Regions from separate parts of the Paenibacillus sp. RUD330 genome, predicted to be linked through region 4. Evidence: predicted binding sites of a transcription regulator. Region 4 holds the regulator's gene; each other region holds the start of a gene.
What was found. Region 4 encodes Rex, which represses fermentation and respiration genes when NADH is low (regulators of the CRP and FNR family bind a similar motif). Its sites were predicted from a motif close to TTGTGAAATATTTCACAA; they were not measured.
Positions count from the first base shown of each region.

Region 1: the regulator Rex is predicted to act here: its motif matches at 2,424-2,441, upstream of nadA (quinolinate synthase NadA).
Region 2: the regulator Rex is predicted to act here: its motif matches at 3,091-3,108, upstream of CIC07_RS23780 (DUF1641 domain-containing protein).
Region 3: the regulator Rex is predicted to act here: its motif matches at 2,069-2,086, upstream of CIC07_RS12075 (cytochrome ubiquinol oxidase subunit I).

Region 1 covers NZ_CP022655.2:91,654-97,264, forward strand. Annotated here, with positions in the region: gene CIC07_RS00410 (ABC transporter ATP-binding protein) at 1-62, shown strand, start outside; gene CIC07_RS00415 (ABC transporter permease) at 79-1,161, shown strand; gene CIC07_RS00420 (ABC transporter permease) at 1,162-2,118, shown strand; gene nadA (quinolinate synthase NadA) at 2,550-3,488, shown strand; gene nadB (L-aspartate oxidase) at 3,525-5,150, shown strand; gene nadC (carboxylating nicotinate-nucleotide diphosphorylase) at 5,131-5,611, shown strand, end outside.
Region 2 covers NZ_CP022655.2:5,258,370-5,263,980, reverse strand. Annotated here, with positions in the region: gene CIC07_RS23795 (NAD(P)/FAD-dependent oxidoreductase) at 1-535, opposite strand, end outside; gene CIC07_RS23790 (ParM/StbA family protein) at 1,013-2,215, shown strand; gene CIC07_RS23785 (hypothetical protein) at 2,244-2,714, shown strand; gene CIC07_RS23780 (DUF1641 domain-containing protein) at 3,290-3,730, shown strand; gene CIC07_RS23775 (NAD(P)/FAD-dependent oxidoreductase) at 3,782-4,960, shown strand; gene CIC07_RS23770 (CsbD family protein) at 5,225-5,398, shown strand.
Region 3 covers NZ_CP022655.2:2,648,617-2,654,227, reverse strand. Annotated here, with positions in the region: gene CIC07_RS12080 (cytochrome d ubiquinol oxidase subunit II) at 1-689, opposite strand, end outside; gene CIC07_RS12075 (cytochrome ubiquinol oxidase subunit I) at 686-2,050, opposite strand; gene bioB (biotin synthase BioB) at 2,497-3,492, opposite strand; gene CIC07_RS12065 (PepSY-associated TM helix domain-containing protein) at 3,771-5,180, shown strand; gene CIC07_RS12060 (FixH family protein) at 5,193-5,611, shown strand, end outside.
Region 4 covers NZ_CP022655.2:2,413,207-2,418,817, forward strand. Annotated here, with positions in the region: gene dinG (ATP-dependent DNA helicase DinG) at 1-1,973, shown strand, start outside; gene CIC07_RS11025 (redox-sensing transcriptional repressor Rex) at 1,970-2,629, shown strand; gene CIC07_RS11030 (amidohydrolase) at 2,610-3,908, shown strand; gene CIC07_RS11035 (cell wall elongation regulator TseB-like domain-containing protein) at 3,932-4,429, shown strand; gene CIC07_RS11040 (hypothetical protein) at 4,585-5,121, shown strand; gene CIC07_RS11045 (AAA family ATPase) at 5,114-5,611, shown strand, end outside.

The DNA of each region.
Region 1 (5,611 bases), 2.3 Mb from region 4:
AGCAAATCGGACTCATGATGGCGGGCAACGCCATGGGAGCCGCCGCCGGCCATACAGGCTGAGACAGGAGGACAACGGATGCAGCGTCTCAATCAAATCTTTACGAAACAGTCCACCTATGTTCCGATTCTGGCCATTATTCTCGGCCTGATCGTCGGCGCCATCGTCATGTGGATGGGCGGATTCAACCCTTTCGAAGCCTATAAAGCCATGCTGGTCAAAATTTTCGGAACCACCTACGACTTCGGCGAAGCTATCCGCCAGGTGACGCCGCTGATCTTCACCGGCTTGTCGGTTGCGTTCGCATTCCGCGCGGGACTGTTCAACATCGGTGCGGAAGGCCAGTTCATCATGGGAATGACGGCCGCCACATGGGTCGGCATCAACACCGATCTGCCCTGGTTCATCCATCTTCCGCTGGCCGTTCTGGCAGGCGGTCTCGCGGGCGCGATCTGGTCGGGCCTTGCCGGCTGGCTCAAAGCGACCCGCGGAATCAACGAAGTCATTTCGACGATCATGCTGAACTGGATCGCTTATTACTTCGCCAACTTCATGGTTCGCGTCGTCATGATCGAGAAAGGGCAGAACCGCTCCCAGGATGTGCTGCCGTCGGCTTCGGCATCCATCGACTGGCTGTCCGCTCTGATGGACAATGCCCGCGTCCATTGGGGCACGGTCATCGCCCTGCTTTGCTCTGGCATTTTCTACTACATTCTTTGGAAGACCCGCCAAGGGTATGAGCTTCGCGCCAGCGGCCACAACGCCGATGCCGCTTTCTACGCGGGCATCAACGTCAAGGGCAGCATCGTCAAGGCGATGATGATCTCCGGCGCCTTCGCCGGTCTCGGCGGAGCCTTCGAGATTCTCGGCGTGTTCAAGTCCATGGCGGTCATGAACGCCCAGCCAGGCTACGGATTCGACGGCATCGCCGTTTCCCTGCTCGGCGGCAACAACCCGTTCGGCATCGTGTTCGGCGCGATTCTGTTCGGCTTCCTCAGCTACGGCTCGCAAGGCATGAACTTCGAGCTTGAGGTTCCGAACGAGATCATCCGGATCGTCATCGGCTCGGTCATCTTCTTCGTGGCCAGCCACGGCATCGTCAAATGGTTCCTCAAGCCGTTCTTCAAAAAACGGCGGGAAGAAAAGAAGGGGGCGGCGTAAATGGATCTTTTGGCTCAGCTGATCAACACGACGCTGGTCTTCTCGACCGCCCTGATTCTGGCCGCGCTCGGCGGCATCTTCTCGGAGCGCTCCGGCGTCGTCAACATCGGCCTTGAAGGCCTCATGATCGTCGGAGCGTTCAGCGCTGCCGTGTTCACGTATTTCTCCAGCGAATGGGGCTTTGGCGGCGGCTCGCCTTGGTTCGGCCTCCTCATGGCGGTCGTCTGCGGCGTCATCTTCTCCCTGCTGCATGCGGTGGCTTCCATCACGCTGAAGGCCAACCAGGTCATTATCGGGGTCGTCATCAATATCCTTGCTCTGGGCGCGACCATCTATCTGGTCAAGAGCCTGTTCGACGGCCAGGGCCAGTCGGAGAACCTGACCGGCATCGCCTTCACCAAATGGAACATTCCGGGCCTGTCCGATATCCCGTTCATCGGCGAAGCGCTGTTCAAGGCCTATCCGACCACGTACATCTGCTACGTGCTCGTGTTCCTGAGCTGGTTCGTCCTGTACCGGACCCGCTTCGGCCTGCGCCTGCGCGCCGTCGGCGAGCATCCGGGCGCGGCGGACACCGTCGGCATCAGCGTCACGAAGTACCGCTACATCGGCGTCATGCTGAGCGGCGCGTTCGCCGGTCTCGGCGGCGCGGCGATCTCGCTGACGACGACGTACGATTTCTCCCACACGACGATCAGCGGCCAGGGCTTCATCGCGATCGCGGCGATCATCTTCGGGCGCTGGCATCCGATCGGCGCGGCAGGGGCGGCCTTGTTCTTCGGCTTTGCCCAGGCGCTGCGCTTCCAGGCCCAGCTGTTCGAATGGTCCAAGGCCATTCCGAACGAGTTCCTGTACATGCTGCCTTACGTGCTCACACTTCTGCTGCTCGCGTTTGCGGCGGGCAAAAACCGCGCTCCGGCGGCGGCGGGAGAGCCTTACGATCCCGGCAAGCGTTAATATCGATCAACTGCCTCTTGCATCCTTATGCAAGAGGCTTTTTTGCAGCCTGGTTCGGATTGGGACCGCCAATTCAGGCAGGAGTAAAGGCCTTGTTGGCCGATACATGGAATGGTACGGCAGAAAAAGGCGTCGGACAAGGAACCGACGGAGCGCTCCGCACCCATTTTCAACGAAGGGAGCTATAGGCTCCAGACAGCCGGTTATCCTTGGAAACCGCGGCTCCGCAAGCAAAATTCCTTGGTTGACAGCCTCGGAGCAGGGGTGTAAATTAGGTGTTACTGAATCGCCACATCTTATCAACATTGTGAATCATTTCACGAGTTAAAAGGGGCATCCGGCATGGAATATCCGGATGGTTGAGCATACTATAACGGGTCCGCGCTTGCGTCTACGCATGGCAGCGAGGCCTTTGAAGGAGATGGATCGACGTGGAAGCTTTGGCTCTGGAGCGCAAGGCCGAACAGAACCGGGAACTGCGCGAGAGGCTGCTGCAGCTGAAGAAGGAACGCAACGCCATCATTCTCGCCCACTATTATCAGAGGGATGAAATTCAAGAGGTTGCCGATTTCCGGGGCGACTCGTTCCTGCTGGCGCAAAAGGCGGCAGAAACCGACGCGGAAACGATCGTATTCTGCGGCGTCCACTTCATGGGCGAGAGCGCCAAGATTCTGGCTCCGGGCAAGACCGTCATTATTCCCGACGAGCGGGCCGGCTGCCCGATGGCCGACATGGTCAATGTCGAGGGCCTGCGCAAGCTGAAGGCGCAGCATCCCAATGCGAAGGTCGTCACCTATATCAACTCTTCGGCCGAGATCAAGGCGGAGACGGATATTTGCTGCACGTCGGCCAACGCCGTGAAGGTCGTCAACTCGGTCGACAGCGACGAGATCATCTGGGTGCCGGACAAGAACCTGGGCCATTATGTCCAGCAGAAGACCGACAAGAAGATGATCATCTGGGAAGGCTACTGCAATACCCATGACATGCTGACCGTCAAGGACGTCGAGGAGATGAAGGCCAAATACCCGAACGCGGAATTTGTCGTCCATCCCGAATGCCGTCCGGAAGTCGTCGAGCTCGGCGATTTTGTCGGAAGCACGACGGCCATCATTAAATATTGTAAGGAATCGCCCAATAAGGAATTCATCGTCGGAACCGAGGACGGCACCGGCTACCAGCTTCGTCTGGACAGCCCGGGCAAGACGTTCCATTTCGCGACCAAATACCTGGTATGCCCCAACATGAAGGTCAACAACCTCAAGAAGCTTGTGCGCTGCCTGGAAAACATGTCTCCGCAAATCTATGTGCCGGATGCCGTTGCCGACAAGGCGCGTCTGTCCCTGGAGCGCATGCTGCTGGTGAAGTAGCATGCGCTACTCCCATGTCCGGAGGAGCTTGCACCTATGATACCTAGATATTTAGTCGATCTGAATCTCGACGAGCTGCCTGTCGTGGAGAAAGATGTCATCGTCATCGGGGCCGGCATTGCCGGTCTTTTTACCGCTATACGGGCCAGCGAACGGAACTCGGTCCTGATGATCACCAAGAAATCGCTCATGGACAGCAACACTCGCTACGCGCAGGGAGGCATCGCCGCCGTCATCTCCGACGAGGATTCTCCCGACTTCCATCTGGAGGATACGCTCGTGGCCGGCGCCGGATTATGCGACCGCGACGCTGTGGAGGTGCTGGTGCATGAAGGGCCCAAGGGCGTGCGCAGCCTGATCGGCATGGGCACCCAATTCGACCTGGAGAACGGGGAGTTCGCCCTGACGAAGGAGGGCGCGCACAGCCAGCGGCGCATCCTGCACGCCAACGGCGACGCGACCGGCTTCGAGATCGTCCGCGCCTTGTCGGAGAAGGCGATGGCAGCCGAGAGGATCGAGGTTTGGGACGACCATTTCGCCATCGATCTCATCACGCGTGACAATGAATGCTGCGGCGCTCTTGTGCAGAAGCCGGACGGCAGCCGGGTGTTCGTGCGCGGCAAGGCGACGATTCTGTGCACCGGCGGCACGGGACAGATGTTCCGGTATACGACCAATCCGGAAGTGGCGACCGGAGACGGCGTCGCAATGGCTTATCGTGCCGGAGCCTACATAAGGGATATGGAATTCATCCAGTTCCATCCGACAACGCTTTGTTACCCGGGCGCGCCCCGCTTCCTCATCTCGGAGGCCGTCCGCGGAGAAGGGGCCGTTCTGCGCAACATCCGCGGCGACCGCTTCATGGAGCGCTACCATCCGCAGCTGGAGCTGGCCCCTCGCGACGTCGTGGCCAATGCCATCGTCAGCGAGTTGGAGCAGACGCGGTCGACGTTCGTCTATCTGGACGTGACGCATGAGTCGGAGGAGATGATCCGCCACCGGTTCCCGACGATCTACGAAACCTGCCTGCAATACGGGCTCGATCTGACGACGGACTGGATTCCGGTCGCTCCGGCGGCTCATTATACGATGGGCGGCGTCAAGACCGATCTGAACGGAGAGACGAACCTCTCCCGCCTCTTCGCCTGCGGCGAAGTGTCTTCGACCGGGGTGCATGGCGCGAACCGGCTGGCGAGCAACTCGCTGTCGGAGGCGATCGTGTTCGGGCGCCGCATCATCCACCGCATCGAGGAGCTGCCGCCGCTTGAGGGCGCGGTTCATGTACGGGAAGAAAAGGAAGAGCATAGCGCCATTTCGCGGCAGGCGGTCGTGGAGAAGCGGCTCAAGCTGCAGAAGGTCATGGTTCGTTATGTCGGCTTGCGCCGCAGCTCGGACAGCCTCGCCCAAGGGCTTGTCGAGCTGAAGAGGCAATTGCCGTTCCTTTCGTCGGTCATGGCCAAATGGGAAGATTTCGAGTTCGCCAATCTGCTGACCATCTCCATGCTGACCGCAGAGTCCGCGGCTGCCCGCGAGGAAAGCCGCGGCGCGCATTACCGGGTGGACCATCCTCAGCGGGATGACCGCAATTGGCGCAAACATACGGTTCTGCACCGAGTGCAGGGCATTACGGAGGAATCGGTATATGATGGATCAGCGATTTGAGGCCGACCTAGGCCTCGGCGGTTATGATAAAAGTCTTCGGGACAGCATTCAAAGCTGGCTGGCCGAGGATATCGGCACCGGGGATGTGACGACCCGCACGACGATTCCGGCCGGCAGCGTCATGAAAGCCGTCATCCACGTCAAGGAGGACGGCATTATCGCCGGCTTGCCCGTCGCGCAGACCGTCTTCTCCGTCGTCGATCCGTCCCTTGCCTTCACGGCCCATGTGCAGGATGGCGACCGGGTTGAGGCCGGCACGGTCATCGCGGAAGTGGAAGGCAGCACGCACAGCATCCTGACGGGCGAGCGCCTCGCGCTCAATCTGATGCAGCGATTGTCGGGCATTGCGACCAAGACGAGCCGCTTTGTCAATATCCTGGACGGGCTTCCGACGCGTCTGGTCGACACCCGCAAGACGACTCCGGGCCACCGGATGCTGGAGAAGTACGCCGTCCGCGTCG
Region 2 (5,611 bases), 2.7 Mb from region 4:
AAGCCTCCGCAACGCTGGAGGGCATTGCCGCGGGAGCGCCCCAGGCGACGGGGAAGCCGTTTTTCTCCAGCATCCGGAACTCCCGCATCAGCTTGGCTTCATCTGCTTCCGAGGATGCGGCGTAGAGGCTCGAAGCCGGCCGGAATCCGTCGTTCCATTGGCCTGCTGCGGCGGCCAGGCGGCCGAGCGAGCCGACCGCGCCCCGGCACTGCTCATAGAACCGGACCGCCGCCTGGTCGCCATGCCGGTCCGCCAGCTCGCTCATCATGATATCGTTGGAAAACTGAAGCAGTCCGGTGCTCGCGGCGGTGCTCGCCGCGGCGGCGCGCCTGCCCTCCAGGATGACGGCCGGGATGCCGGCCTCCGCAAGGGAAGCCCCGATGATCGCCCCGGTCATTCCGCCGCCGATGACGGCGACCCGGGTAACGAGCTTTTCCGACAAAGAAGGGTGCCGCCCCAGCTCATCCCGCCGATCCAGCGTCGAAGGCCAGTAAAGAGTACCGTCATGTAGCTTGCGCGCAGGCTGCTTGTTCATCTGCATTTCCTCCCGTGAGGCTTAGTTAGTATTGGCTTAACCTGCCCCGCGAGGAGTTGAACCAGGAACGCTGCGGCGCCGTCAGCTCTTCGCTTAGGGCGAAGCCAGGATATTCCCGTCCTACGGCCATCGTTCCCCTTACTTCGACACAGCAGGTAGGTTATACTTGGTAAGCCTGGGATAAGGACGGGCTTCAAGAGGGCGGGCGCCTTATATGGGGGAGCCTCCGGGAGCCTGGAAGGCGGGAAAACGGTAATTATTGGACGACGGAAGGAAATGCTTCAGGACGCGTCGAACTATATTACTGGGTATCACCATCACCAGCCGCATTTGTTTTTGGCAATTCTTCGTAATTTTGATTTGGAGCATCAGCGTCAATCAGCCTCGGAGTGGCGGGAATCCTGCGTTTTTGGTGAAGGAATCATTCCATGCTAGCACAGCCTCCGCGGCATTGCGGAGAGCGAAGGAGGAGACAAGATGAAGGTACATTTTCAAGTAGGCAACGACAACGGCAACAGCGAGCATGACCTGTTCGTCGACGGCAAAATGATCCGCCAGCCGAACGTGTGCTGCCGGGTGGACAAGCTTCCATGGAGCGACGAGCTTCCGCCGGAAAGCTTCATCCGCAACCTGCAGGACCAGCTGATCGTCACGATCGATTCGCCCGCGGCGCGCCCCGGGATGTACTATATCGGCAAGTTCGCCCTGATGAGCGGCGAGCTGCTGGAGAACCTGCAGATCGGCATCGACAACAAGAGCGACATGGATCTGCCGATCATCAACACGTTGGCGCAGGTGGCGGCCGTAGCGGTTCAGCGTGCCTATGACGAAGCGAAGGGCGTTCCGACGGAGCCTGTAGAGGCGACGGTCGACATGGCTACCGCTCTGCCGGTCACGCAGCATACCGACGAGACGGCGGCCAAGTTCGAAGCGAAGTTCATGGAAGGAACCCATCGCGTTACCGTTCACCTGAACAAGGTCCGCGTTCCGGTATCCATCGACTTCGAATACGTCAAGGCGATTCCGGAGGCGACGCCGGTCGTGTTCGCCCTGCAGAAGGACCGCGAGGGCAACTGGCGCTCCGGCGATATCTTCCAGGAGTTCGTGGACCGGTACGAGCTCGGAGCGAAGTTCACGGGGGCTTACTTCAAGGACAAGCGTGTCCTGCACACGGATATCGGCGACGGATCGACGGAATATCCGATTACCGAGGGCAACAAGTTCCTGCGCCAATTCGTGCACGGCAGCCATCACGGCGCCGGCTATGCGATCGAGGAAGCGCTGGATGACTTCAACCGCCTCGTGCATCTGCCGGACAGCCCGCGCCAGTTCTTCAGCGACGTCATCAAAAACCCGGCGCACAAGTACCACAGCCGGGCCATCCAGACGCTGCGCCGTCCTCTCGAAGGACAAGCCCGCCACATCGTGCAGAACATCCGCAAGCAGCTGACCAAGGCGCGCAACGAGATCGACGTCATCTGCGTGTATGGCGGCGGCAGCGTCCTGATGAAGCCGATTCTGCAGCCGATGCTCGAGGAGCTGTGCGAGGAGCGCGAGATCAAGCTTCTGTACATACCGGCCGAGCATGCCGTAACGATGAATGCCGAGGGATTGGACGCCTTCGTGCGCGGCAAGATCTTCGAAGCGCTGAAGTCGAAAGGTCCTAAGCAGCCGGCATAGGCGAGAAGGGTACAGGGGGTGAAGCCGGGTGAAGAAGATCAAGCAGCCCGGAGAGAATATCAGCCTGAAAACGAAAAAGAACGAATCTCCGGATGTGATGGACTGGATCAACGGCCAGTCCAATCTGATGGATTCGATCCGTTATCTGGTTGAAAACGAGATCCGCCAGCATGGCGTGCGGAATCTGCAGCTGCTCATTCCGTCCGAGAGGGGAACCTTGGTGGCCGGAAGCGGAGCGGGCATCGGCACGGCAGCCGCCCTGGCGGCCGCGCCGGCGGCAGCCGAGGAAGCCGCCGCCGGTCGGCGCGAGAGCGCGGCGGCGATCGAAGCCGAAGCGCCTGCTGCCGATGAGCTGCCGGCAACGGAGGCGGAGGAGCCGGCAGCCGTCGGCGAAGCTCCGCAGCCGGAGCCGAGCCCGGCCGCGGAGGAGCCCGTCGCCGGGCAAGCCGCGGCGGCGGAAGACGATATCGACGACGACGATATCGACAGCTGGATGTAAGCAGAGCCCCGGGAGCTCCGTAAGCGGAGCGGTCCCGGGGATTTTTTTGCCCATGGGGATGATTGCCGCTCCTTAGGGCCCGGATTCCCAGTTTCCATCCGATCCGGCCCATGCTCCGCGGAATGAGAAGGCGCAACGGCCGGCCCTTGTTGGTAATTCAGACATGTATAGGCAATATTGCGCCATAATATTAGCGTACCCGTAATTTTCTTTTGCAGTTGCAGCCGTTAAGTTGTAAACTATCGGTAGAAGTTCCGTGCCGACCGCCTGGCCGACAACGATAAGGTAGTCTTTGACTCACTCGACGTTTTCTCGGTGCCCAGGCTGGAAGCGGCCGTTTTTTTGCGCAATGACCTTTTTCATGGCTTGGACTGATATGTGAATTTTGGTACAAACTCAGACTTGCCGGAGATCGTATTATTCCGCAACGAGGCTGCTCCCATTCGCTGTGCGCATGATGACAACGTCCCCGCCCTCGGCCGCGACCCTGCGGAAGTTGACAGCAGCGGACGCAAGAAATCGCGGACAACCGAGGGACGGAACCGCATTTCCAGAGCAAAGGAGGAAGTAATTCCATGTCCGAAAACCAACCAACTCAAGCGGTGGCGACTCAAGAGCCATCCGCGGCGGTACAGCAGCGCGATATCCTCGACCAGCTCATGAAGCCGGAAGTTCAGGAGTCCCTTACGGTACTTGTGGATAATCTTCCGAAGCTGGCCGAAATCGTCACGCTCATGACCAAATCCTACGATGTAGCCAAGTCGCTCGCGACGGACAAAGTGCTCATCAACGACTTCGGAGGCGGACTCGGCGAGATGGTGAAGCCGATCGTCGACAAGACCAAGACCGTCGCCCAAGCAGCTATCGAAGCCGGCGACCAAGTCAGCCACGAGTCTTCCAGCGTAGGCCTCTTCGGCCTGCTGCGCATGCTGAAGGACCCGAACGTCCAGCGCACGCTTCGCTTCACGCAGGCATTCCTGGACAATCTCGGCGAAAAGCAGAAGAACCAAAACTAACCCGCGCACTCCCCGCGGGGAGGCTGCATAGAACGTGAACGGAGGATGAACATGGCGAAGCATATTCTTATCCTGGGCGGCGGCTACGGCGGCCTGCTGGCCGCAACGACGGCACGCACGCACTTTACGCCGCAGGAAGCCCAGATTACGGTTGTCAACCGGATCAACGCGCACCAAATCATCACCGAGCTGCACCGTCTTGCCGTCGGCAACCTGTCCGAAGGCAATGTGGCGCTTCCGCTGGACAAGCTGCTGCGCGGCAAAGACATCGACCTGAAAATCGGCGAAGTCGCTGAAATTAAGCCGGACGAGAAGCAAGTGAAGCTGTCTACCGGCACGACTCTGTCCTACGATGCGCTTGTTGTCGCACTGGGCAGCGAGACGGCATTCTTCGGCATTCCAGGCCTGCAGGAGCACAGCTTCACGCTGAAATCCGTTGCAGATGCGAACAAGCTGAAAGCCCATGTCGAAGCATCCGTGGCGAAATACAAGCAGTCCGGCAACAAAGCCGACCTGACGTTCGTCGTCGGCGGCGGCGGCCTGACGGGCATCGAGCTTGTGGGCGAATTCGCCGACATGCTGCCCGGCCTCGTGAAAAAACACGGCATCAGCTATGACGAAGTATCCCTGTACTGCGTCGAGGCTGCTCCTACGATCCTGCCCGGCTTCCCGGCCGAGCTGGTAGAGCGCGCGACGACTTCCCTCGAGAAGCGCGGCGTCGTGTTCAAAACCGGCCTGCCGATCACGGAAATGAAAGGCACGACCGTATCCTTGAAGGACGGCAGCACGATCGAATCGAGCACGGTCATCTGGACGGGCGGCGTGCAAGGCACGGCCGTCGTGGCCAACTCCGGCATCGAAGTCAACCGCGGCCGCGCCACGGTTACGGAAGGCCTGCAGTCGACCTCGCATCCGGATGTATTCATTGCCGGAGACAGCGCTGTAGTCATGGGTCCGGAAGGACGTCCGTTCCCTCCTACGGCTCAGCTGGCTTGGCAGATGGGCGAACTCATCGGCGCCAACATGTACGCCTACTTCAACGGTCATCAGCTGGACTCGTTCTCACCGGTCTTCTCCGGTACGCTCGGTTCGCTCGGCCGCAAGGATGCAATCGGCACGATCGGCGGCAACCAGACCCGCCTCAAAGGCCTGCCGGCCACGCTGATGAAGGAAGCTTCCAACATCCGCTACCTGTCGCACATCAACGGCCTGTTCTCCCTGGCTTACTAATCCGTGCCGCATCCGGGGCCGACCCGGATGCGACCGCATGGCAGAACCGCATGGACATCCTCCATGCGGTTCTTTTTCATTCCCGGGAAGATGGCTCTCCCGAATGCATGCCCATCCCAATGTGAGGAGCACCGGGATGCAGCGCCAAGTCGGGAGCTTGTTGTCTTCCTTGCAGGCCGCCGCGGATTTTTATCTCCGTTTAACCTGGGGTCGTGGCGGGTAAGGAATACTATACCCGCTACAACAGGAAAAGGAGCGATAACCATGGCAGACGGACTTAGCGATAAAATGAAGGGCGCAGTCAACAAGGTGAAAGGCGAAGCCAAGGACCAATGGGGCAACGCTACCGACAACCACAAGCTTCAAGCGGAAGGGAAGCTGGATAAAGCCAAAGGCGAAGTCCAGGAAAAGGTCGGAGAGTTCAAGGACCGGCATTGAAACTGAAGCGAGCAAAGACTCTTGTCTCCAAACGGAGCAAGGGTCTTTTTTTGCATGCAGACAACCTTTGTTTCCCGGAATCATCCGATAGGGGAGGACGTAGGCATGGAGCTGGGCTGGAATTCCAGAACGGTTCGCGAGGAGCTTCCTGATTTCTTGAACGGTTCCGGGGAGAGACAGCCATGATGGGCCGGCCATTGTCGGGGAGATCCG
Region 3 (5,611 bases), 240 kb from region 4:
TGAAAATGCCGCTCATTGTGCTGGCCCAAAAAAATAAACGCCGTCAATGCGGTAATGATCGTCGGGGTGCTCCAAAACAGGGCATAGGTCCGCAGCAGCTTCAGAGCGGAATGATCCTCTGCGCGCGAGGCGTAAAAGGCCAGAAAAGAGCTGCTGATGAACAAGACGGACACGATCGCAAGGCCGACGATGCTCCAGGACAACGGATTTGTGAACAGCGCCCAGTAATCCAGAGAAACGGCATCCGCCTGCTTCAAGATAAAGCCGCCCTCAGAGACCGTCAGAGCCACCGACAAGGAGGCCGGAATCAGCAGCCCCGTCGCTCCGTACAAAAACAGATAGATAATGTTCGTTTTGGAGCCATAGTTTTCAAAGGCGTAAAACGAGCCTCGAATGGCGAGCAGGATGACGGCGATGCTTCCCGGTACAAGCAGCGCGGAGCCGTAATAATAGGCCGTATCGGGGAAAAAGCCGACGATGCCGATATAGAAAAAGACAAAAAATACGTTTGTAATTTCCCAAACCGGAGATAAATATCGGGAAATGAGACGATTCATGACATGATCCTGCTTGGTCGATCGAGCATAAAAGGCAAAAGAGCCCGCTCCGAAATCAATGGAGGCAACGATCAGATAGCCGTATAGAAACAGCCACAGCACCGAGATGCCCATCAGCTCGTAACTGATCATGCCCTCTCGCCCCCTTCCTTGGAAATATCCCGCTTCTCCTTCAACCATGTCTCCATCTCCGCTTCCGCCGGCTTATGATGGAACAATCGGCGCAGCACGAGAACACATACGACGGCCAAGGCGATGTACAACAGGAGGAAGAGGAAAAACAGCAATCGTACGCTTGGGGATGTCGTGGCTGCTTCTTCGACACGCATATACCCTCGAATGATCCATGGCTGCCTCCCGAGCTCCGCATACAGCCAGCCGAACTCCACGGCCAGAAATGACAGCGGCGCGGTCAGCGCCAGGATGCGGAGCAGCCATTTGTTGAGCTCGTTGCGTTTTTTCCAGAATACGAACAAGAAATACAAGCAGGCTATTGCCAGCAGCGCAAATCCGATTCCGGCCATGAAATCGAACAAGTAATGAACGAGAAGCGGCGGACGCTCATCCAAAGGGAATTCCTCCAGCCCTTTCACCTCTGCATTAAAGTCTCCGAAAGCGAGGAAGCTGAGAAGCTTCGGCAGATGAATGGCTCCGATAATTTCATGCTCCGTATTGAGCCATCCCATCAAGATCAGATCCGCGCCTTTTTCCGTCTCGAAATGCCACTCTGCCGCTGCCAGCTTCTCCGGCTGATGCTCGGCCAAAAACTTGGCGGATACATCTCCGGCCAGCGTGTTGAGAAGGCCGAACAGCAGGACAGCTGCCATGCTGAGGTTCAAGGCTTTTTTGTGATAGGCGCTCCTGCCTTTTCTCAGCATCGTATAAGCTGCGATGCCGGCCAATAGGGCGGCTCCAGTCAGGTAGGCGGAGCTTAAGACGTGGAAAACCTTGGAGAACGTCGCCGTATTCAGCATCGCCTGCACCGGATCGACCGCCGTGAAGTGCCCCGCTTCCATGACGAAGCCTCCGGGCTGGTTCATGAATCCGTTCACCGTTGTAATGAAAACAGCGGACATGCCTGCCCCGGCGACGATCGGAATCGTGAGCAGCCAGTGAATATACGGATTTTTGAACCGATCCCATGTGTACAAATAGATGCCGAGGAAGATGGCTTCAAAAAAGAATGCGAACACTTCCATAAAGAGCGGAAGGGCGATGACATTGCCGGCCAGCTTCATGAAATGGGGCCATACCAGCGCCAGCTGCAGGGAAATCGCCGTGCCGGTTACGACACCGACAGCGACCGAAATGATGAATCCTCGCGACCATCTTTTGGCCATCAGGATGTAGTGAGGATCCTTCTTGCGGATTCCGATGAACTCTGCGATAGCGATCAACAACGGGATGCCGACGCCAATCGTCGCAAAAATGGCGTGGAACCCCAATGTCATGCCCGTCACCATTTTGCTCCAAAAAACTGTGTCTACTGCCAACCTTTATCGCCTCCGAGTATGAGAATAATTTCACAATGTATGAAGCGAGCAAACGCTCTCCACCCTTTTCATGCTTTTATCTCCGTTTGCCGCAGGGGAGCGACAGCCCATGAGACCGGCTTGAACCGTGGAGGAAAAGCTGTCCAAAGACGACTGGCCATGCAGGATTAAAATCATTGTACCGTTGTCTAGCTGCAATTCAATGCCTGACACTTCTTCGACCTTAAACGTTCAACAAAGGATCAACTCTTTCCGACAACTGCGTGAAAAATGAAAAAACGGCCCGATCGGGCTATTGATACGACCGCTGACCCATGCTGATGCCAGCCTGTTCGGAGCGTTGAAACCGGGCGCAAAAAAGCCGTGAAGGATATCCTCCACGGCCTCTCGAACCGACACGCCAGGCACCGTCATTTTATGCTCGTTCACGCCGAATTCATGGTTGTTCAGAGGGCATTCTCTTCGATCTCAAACCCCAGGTCTTCAATCATTCGGTAGTCGGCCATCGCCTCCTGACCTGCCGTCGTCAAATAGTCGCCTACAAAAATGGAATTGGCCGCATATAGGGAAAACGGCTGAAGGGAACGAAGATTCAACTCGCGGCCGCCCGCGATGCGGATTTCCTTGGAGGGGCACAGGAAGCGGAACAATGCCAGCACCTTGAGCGCCTTCATGGCCGGCGTCAGCTCCGAGCCTTCGAGAGGCGTCTCCGGAATGGGGTTCAGGAAATTGATCGGAATCGAATCCGCATCCAGCTCTCTAAGGGCATAAGCCATCTCGACAATCTCCAGGTTTGTCTCGCCCATGCCGACAATGACTCCCGAGCAAGGAGACATTCCGCTCCGCTTTGCCGCATGGATCGTCTCGATCCGCTGATCGTAGGTATGTGTCGACGTGATGGACGGGAAGTTCTCTTTGCTTGTGTTCAGATTGTGGTTGTACCTGTGAACCCCGGCATCCGCCAGCTTTTCCGCCTGCCCTTCCTTCAGGATGCCGAGGCAGACGCAGATTTTGAGCGGCAGCGTTTCCCGTATTTCTTTGACCGCTTTGACAACCTGCCCGATCTCCTTATCGGTCGGACCTTTTCCCGATGCCACGATACAATAAGTGCCGGCCTTGCGCTGCATCGCCTCGCGCGCGCCGGCAAGCAGCGTGTCCTTGTCCAGCAGCTTGTATTTTTCGATCGGGGCCGCCGATACGATCGATTGCGAGCAGTAGCCGCAGTCCTCCGGACAGAGGCCGCTCTTGGCATTGATGATCATGTTGAGCTTGACCTTTGTCCCATAAAAATGCTTGCGCACCGTGAAAGCCGCCTGCAGAATCGATAGGATCTCATCATTCCCCGCCTCCAGAAGGGCAAGTCCTTCCTCCAGCGTAAGGCATTCTCCGTTCAACGCCTTTTCCGCAAATCGGTTCCAATCCTTTTTCTCGGTCCTAGCCATCCGCTTTGATCACCCTGTTCGTATCCTTCTAATGTTAACCTTAATTAATAGATGAATGGTTAACAATGATTCCAAGCCATTGTATCAATGGACCGGCAGCCTGTAAAGGAAATGTTAACCTGTCATAACATTTTTAAGTTAACACAAATGGCCGATGCGTTCCCTCCCAAAAGAAGCTGCAGCCGAAATGACCCCTTCGAGTCATGTTGAATAGGTTCCGGTTCCCTATACTTATGAAGGTCGATAAGGACCTAATTGAATGGGGGTTGTTCATACAGATGAAGATGGAGCCTGAGCTGCAGCAATCGACTGGCAGCATCCGGACGGGCGGCAATCGCGGCTTGCTTCCCGCCCTGTATCAAACCGTCTGGAGATGGCATTTCTATGCCGGAATCATCTTTGCGCCGTTTCTCATCATTCTTGCTTTCAGCGGATCCATGTACCTGTTCAAGCCGCAAATCGAAGGTTATCTCTACAAGGATCTGCTCACCGTTCGGGAAGTCGGCGCTTCCAGACTTTCGCCCGATCAGCTTTCGGCAGCCGTCAAGCAGCAGCATCCGGGCTTGAGCATCCAGTCCATTACCCTGCCTGATGATGCGAAGTCGACAGTAACGTTTTCGGTCATGAATGAAGGGGCGCAGGCCGTTCTTTATGCCGATCCCTATGACGGAAAAGTGTACGGGATGATGGACGCCGAGAAAACCTTCTCCTCCTTCTTCAAAAAGATGCACAGCCAGCTGCTTCTGAGCGGAACGCTGCCGAACCGTCTTGTGGAAATGGCCGCTTGCTGGGGAATCGTACTCACGGTTACAGGGCTCTATTTATGGTGGCCGCGGGGCCGATTCAGCGTCTGGGGAACGGTGCTGCCCAGGCTCGGCAAGCGGGGGAGCCGTCAATTCTGGCGCGATCTGCATGCCGTACCCGCATTCTGGCTGTCCCTGTTCATTCTCATCTTGATTGCGACCGGACTCCCTTGGTCAGGCGTCCTTGGCGGACAGATCGATCGGGCGGCCAACGCCACCAATACCAATACACCTCCCTACGCATACCTTTTTTCGGGGCAGCCGGAATCCATTACTGTCGCCAAGGATATTGCGGACAATATTCCATGGGCGGCCGAAAATACGCCCGTGCCGAATTCCATCTCGGGCGGTTATGTAAGGCTGTCTATGAACGAAATCGCCGCCATTGCGGAGCGTCAACATGTCCTTAAGCCTTATACGATAACCATGCCGAGGGGTGACTCCGGCGTATACAGCGTATCTACCGATCATGTAAAGCCGGGAAAAGAAGTCACTCTGCATGTGGACCCATACAGCGGCGCCGTCCTTACCGATGTCCGCTACCAGGACTTCGGTGTTATGGCAAAGCTGATCACCCTGGGTATCGCTCTTCATGAAGGCAGGCTGTTCGGTCTGGCCAATCAGATCATCGGACTAGTGACATGCCTCGGCCTTGTGCTTATTTCGGCCGGATCCTATGTCATGTGGCGCAAGCGAAAGCCTTCAGGCACATTAGGCGCCCCCCGCAAGCCCAAAGAGAAAGGCGTCATGATCGGCGTTCTGGCCATCATGGCTGTACTAGGCATCCTTATGCCGCTCGTCGGCCTCTCCATAATGGCCATCTTGATTGTCGACCTTGTACTCATTTCGCGGATCCCGGCTCTGCGCCGCTGGCTCTCTTCCTAGGAGGAATCGCAGTTGAAAAGAAAAAAACGCATAGCTGGAATGATGATCGCGGCGAGTTCCCTCCTGTTCAGCGGCTGCACGGCCGATATGTCCGGACGAGATGCCAACGGCTTTATTCCTTATCTTAGCGTGGATATGAAAGTGCCTACTGACCTGAAGCTGGGCATGGACAAGACGTTTTCCATCCAGGTCGAAGAAAACGGCAAGCCGTACGAAGGCTTTTACAAAGCCCAGTTCCAATTCTGGCCGGAGGACGGCTCCTCCCCTCCTCTCACCGTTCCGGGCGTGATGTCCTCTCCGGGTTTGTATACGGCTTCACCTGCTTTCGATAAGGAAGGGGTTTACAGGGTGAAATTCAGCGGTATATCAGCGGAATATGAGATTATGCCGGCAAAGCGCTTTGCGATCGGCGCACAGGCCTCCAAGCATTT
Region 4 (5,611 bases):
TCCCTTCCCTTTATTTCGGCGTCAAGAACGAACGGAAGATTGTCGTCAGCACCCATACGATCAATTTGCAGGAGCAGCTCAGGCAGAGGGATTTGCCGCTGCTCAGGCAGGTGCTTCCTTTCGACTTCCGCGCCAGCGTGTTCAAGGGGAGAGGCAACTACATCTGCCTCCGCAAATTCGAAACCAAGATTCAGTCGCTCGACTTCGCCGCAACGGCCGAGGAGCGGCAGACGGCGTCCCAGATGGTCGTCTGGCTGGGCGAGACGGAGACCGGAGATCAGGAAGAGATCAACTTCGGCAACCGCGGAGGGGAATTCTGGAATACCGTATCGAGCGACGCCGATTCCTGCTTGAACCGGGCATGCCCGTGGTTCAAGCGCTGCTTCTATCACCGGGCCAAGCAGGAGGCGAATCTAGCCGACGTCGTCATCACCAACCATTCGCTTTTATTTACCGATATCAGAGCCGATCACCGCCTTCTTCCGTCTTATGAGTATCTCGTCATCGACGAGGGGCATCAGGTGGAGGAAGTGGCCGGCAAGCATCTCGGACAGCAGCTCAGCTTCTACTCGTTCCTGAACCTGGCGAACCGGCTTGCCAAGGATTCGCGCAGCGGCCTGCTGCCGCAGCTCCGCTCCCACATCCAGGGGGAGAGCGAGGACGAAGTGCCCAAATGGACGGAGCAGCTGGACGAGATCATCCCGCGCTTCGGCTCGCTCAAGGACAGCTGGGAGACGGTCTTCGAGCAGCTCCAGTCGCTGGCGTCCGCCTCTTCCGGCGGAGGCCAGACCGAGACGGGGCAGAGCGTCCTGCGCCTCAAGCCGGGCAGCCTGCCGAGCCAGTGGGAGCCGATCCAGAACGAGGAAGGCATCTACTTCAAGGAAATGAACCGGACGATCAAGGTTCTCGACAAGATGCTCTCGGACATGAAGGACAAGCTGGACGATACGGCGCTTCAAGGGATGCTGACGGATCTCGCGGGAGCGGTCAAGGATGCCGGACGCATCCGGGACGAGCTGCGCGTGTTCGTGCGGGCGGACAAGCCGGAGATGGTATACTGGATCGAGTCCAACCCATCCGCGCGGACGAAGAGCATCCAGCTCAATACGGTTCCGGCCGATGTCAGCGGGCAGATCCGGGAATATTTCTTCGACAGCAAGAAGAGCGTCGTCATCACGTCCGCCACGCTGAGCGTGCAGAAGTCGTTCCAATACGCCGCCGAGCAGCTGGGACTGAACATGGCGGACGAGCGCCGCTCGCGCACCGTCCTGCTGCCCTCGCCGTTCCATTACCGCTCCCAGGCGCTCGTCATGATTCCGCGGAACTTCCCCGCGGTCAAGGGAGCCGCGGCCGATCCGGCCTACCTCAGCGCCCTTGTCGCCTCCTTGTCGGAAGCGGCCCGCGAAACCGGTGGGCGGATGCTCGTTCTGTTCACAAGCTACCGGATGCTGAAGCAGGTGTACGATCCGCTGAAGGAAGCCCTCCAGGGCTCCGGCATTCAGGTGCTGGGACAAGGACTCGACAGCAGCAACCGCAGCAAGCTTACCCGCCGCTTCCGGCAGCAGCCCGAATCCGTGCTGCTCGGGACGAGCAGCTTCTGGGAAGGGGTCGACATTCCCGGCGACGCGCTCATCTGCCTGGCCATCGTCCGTCTGCCGTTCCAGCCGCCGAACCATCCGCTTCAGGAAGCGAAGGCGGAGATGCTTCAGGAATCCGGGCAGAATCCGTTCATGAAGCTGTCCGTGCCGCAGGCGGTCATCCGTTTCAAGCAAGGATTTGGAAGGCTGATCCGAACTTCCCGGGACAAGGGAATCGTCCTTATTTACGATACGAGAGTCATCGAGACGTTTTACGGGAAACACTTCCTTTATTCGCTGCCTGGACCTAAAATTGAACATATGCATGCGGATCAGTTCGTTCCGAGAATGAGGGAATGGCTGTCCGAAGACTCCAAGGAGGCGGTCCGGCAATGAGCAAGCAGGGTAAGGCGATATCGGAGGCGGTCGTCCGCCGGCTCCCCGTTTATTTGCAAGTGCTGGGCGAGCTTCATGTGCGCGACGTGCAGACCGTCAGCTCGCAGGAGCTCGGCCTCAAGCTCGAGCTCAATCCGGCTCAGATTCGCAAGGACCTGGCCTATTTCGGGGAATTCGGGCGCAAGGGCGTCGGGTATGACGTCAACTACCTGATCGAGAAGATCAGAGGCATCCTCAAGCTCGACCAGGTGATGCTCGTCGCGCTCGTAGGGGCCGGCAATTTGGGCCATGCCTTATGCAACTACAGCACGTATTTGAAGGACAATATGAAAATCACGGCGGTGTTCGACGCCAATCCGGCCAAGATCGGCACCCGGATCAACTCGCTGGAGGTGCAGCCGATCGAGCGGCTTCAGCAGGCCGTACAGGAACAGGATATTCAGATCGGCATCATCACGGTGCCGGCAGCGGAAGCTCAGAACGTCGCGGACCGGTTCATCGCGGCCGGCGTCAAGGGGATCCTCAATTTCGCCCCGGTCGTGCTGAAGGCTCCGGAGAAGGTCCGGATCCATTACGCCGATTTTACGACGCAGCTGCTGAGCCTCGCTTATTACATGGATAAGGAAGGAACCGAACATGAGCAAATGGTGGATTGAAAACGGAACCTTCGTCACGATGGACGAAAGACGTCCCGTACTGAAGGGACATATGGTCGTCGAGGACGGGCTGATCGCCTACATAGGGGAAGAACGCCCGGCCGATGCCGACGATATGGCAGTCAAGCTCGACGGGAGCCGCCTCGCGTTCATGCCGGGGCTGATCAACACGCACGGCCACGCGGCGATGTCGCTGCTTCGCGGTTATTCCGACGACGAGGCGCTGCAGACATGGCTGCAGGATTACATGTGGCCGATGGAAGCGAAGTTCCGGGACGAGGACGTCCGGTGGGGAACGTCGCTGGCCGTGCTGGAAATGCTCAAGTCGGGTACGACGACATTCGTCGACATGTACGACCGGATGGACGAGGTCGCCAAAGTCGTCGAGCAGTCCGGTATGAGAGGCGTCCTGATGCGCGGAGCCATCGGGCTGTGCCCGGAGGACGTTCAGCTCCAGAAGCTGGATGAAGCGGTCCGGTTCGCCAAGGATTGGAACGGCCAGGCGAACGGCCGCATCAGGACGATGATGAGCCCGCATGCTCCGTACACTTGTCCTCCGGCGTTCATCGAAAAATTCGTTCAGGCGGCGCATGATCTCGATCTTCCGATGCACACGCATATGTCGGAGACCGCAGCCGAGGTGGAGCAGAACGTCCGCGAATACGGCCTGCGTCCGGTCGAGCATCTGGACCGGCTCGGCTTCTTCTCGCGTCCCTCATTTGTCGCCCACGCCGTCCATCTCACGGATGCGGAGATCGGGCTGCTTGCAGCCAGAGGCGCGGCCGTATCGCACAACCCTGCCAGCAACCTCAAGCTTGCGAGCGGCGTCGCCCGCGTTCCGGATCTGCTCCGGGCCGGCGTCACCGTGTCGCTCGGCACCGACAGCGCCGCCAGCAACAACAACCTCGACCTTTTCGACGAGATCCGGCTTGCGGCTCTGATCCACAAGGGAGTATCCGGAGATCCGACTGTCGTGCCGGCGGCCGAAGCGCTGAAGCTGGCTACTCTCGGCGGAGCGGCTACGATCTCCCAGCCGCTGCTCGGCGCGCTGCAAGCAGGGATGAAAGCCGATTTCATCGCGATCGATACGGATCAGCCGCATTTCTATCCTCAGTCCGATCTGGTCTCCCATCTGGCCTACAGCGGCTCCGGCCGCGATGTCGTCCACGTATGGGTGGACGGCGTCCAGGTCGTCAAGGACGGCGTCAGCACGCTGCTTGACGAGGAACGGATCAAGCATGAAGCCCAGGCCTGCTATGCCAGGCTGACGGGGAACTGATGGCGCGCCGGCGGCGCGGCCTCATGAGCAGGCGCGGCTGGACGCTGTGGATCTCCGCGCTCGTTGTGCTGCTGCTCGTGTATCTGCATGCCGAATACCGGAGCTTCCAGCGTCCGATCTGGGCTGCGGAGCTTCAGGCCGAGAAGCTCGCCCAGCAGAAGGCGGGCCTCAAGGAAACCTCCTCGGCAGAGAAATATGTATGGGATGCCCCGGTATGGGTCGTCCGCGGCAAAAATGCCGAGGGGCAGGAAGTGATTGCCTGGCTTCCCGAAAAAGGGGAGCCGCTTCTGCTGGACATGGCGTCCAGCCGCAAGGAAGGCGACATCCGCAGCAGCTTCAAGCAGCGCGTTCCCGACGCCGACATCCATCATGTCCGGGCAGGCATGATCGGCGGACAGCCGGCATGGGAAGTGTTCTATACCCGCAAGCAGGGACAAACCCGCTATTACTATGATTTCTATCGCTATCAGAACGGCGAGTATATGACCACGTATTCGCTGACGACAAAAAAAGCTTCCTAAAGTTGTAACGATTGCCGCCTCCTCTATGAATATCGATGTGATATACTCTTCGTATAGCAAATGTGATATACTAATCCGTATACGCATGAAGCAAAGTAGACGAAGAGGCTGGCTTTGATGCCGTCGCTTCGATTTTCATAAAGGGGGCTTTTGCTTTGATCAAAGTAAGGCTTGTGCCTTTCTTGTCGACGATCGCCATCTCCGCAGCCTTGCTTTTCGGCGGCTGGTACGCCTACGACCAGGCCGTCGTGGAGCGTCCGCTGCAATCTGCGGTGGATTCGCTGCCGGGCGTCGTCTCTGCCGTCCCGACCCTTTCCAAAGATTCGCTGACCGTTCGCCTGAAGCTGGGCGCCGGAGCCGATCTTCGGGGCATTCACGACCAGATTGCCGACCGCAGCGCCAAATGGCTTGAAGGACGCAAGCTTGTCATTACGGTCGATCAGAGCTCTCAGCCCAAGCTGGATTCCATCTGGACAAGCCAGCTGTTCACAGTCGCCGAAGCGATGGAGAACCGCCGCTATTCCGAAATTCCGGATGCATTGAAGGAAGTCGAACGCGCGACGCCGGGCCTCAAGACGGCCACCTCGATCGACGACAGCAACGTATATGTGACGCTGGAGCTCGGCAGCGATACGAAATATGTGATCTTGCCTAGGATCGGCGAGCGAATGGGGGTTTGGACGAATGCCTAAGTACAGCATCGAGATAGGCGGGGGAGTTCTGGTCTCGCTGTTTGTGTTTCTGTTGTTCCGCGGCGTGAATATCATTCCTCTTCTGCTTGCGCTTGCGCTCGCGGGCGTGATGCTGTTCGCGCTCAAGTCCAAGGGACAGCTGGCAGCGGCCGGAGGCCGCAGAGAGGCTCGGGTAAAGGGCTCGACGCCGTTCTCCTTCGACGATATCGGAGGACAGGAACGCGCCAAAGGGGAGCTGGTCGAGGCGCTCGACTTTCTGGTCAAGCATGAGGAGATCAGCAAGCTAGGCATCCGCCCGATGAAGGGCATCCTGCTTACCGGCCCTCCCGGAACAGGCAAAACGCTGATGGCCAAGGCGGCGGCCCATTATACGGATTCCGTCTATCTGGCCGCATCGGGCAGCGAATTCGTGGAGATGTACGTCGGCGTCGGAGCGGGCCGGATACGCGATCTGTTCAAGGAAGCCCGCAAGAAGGCCGGCAAGGAAGGC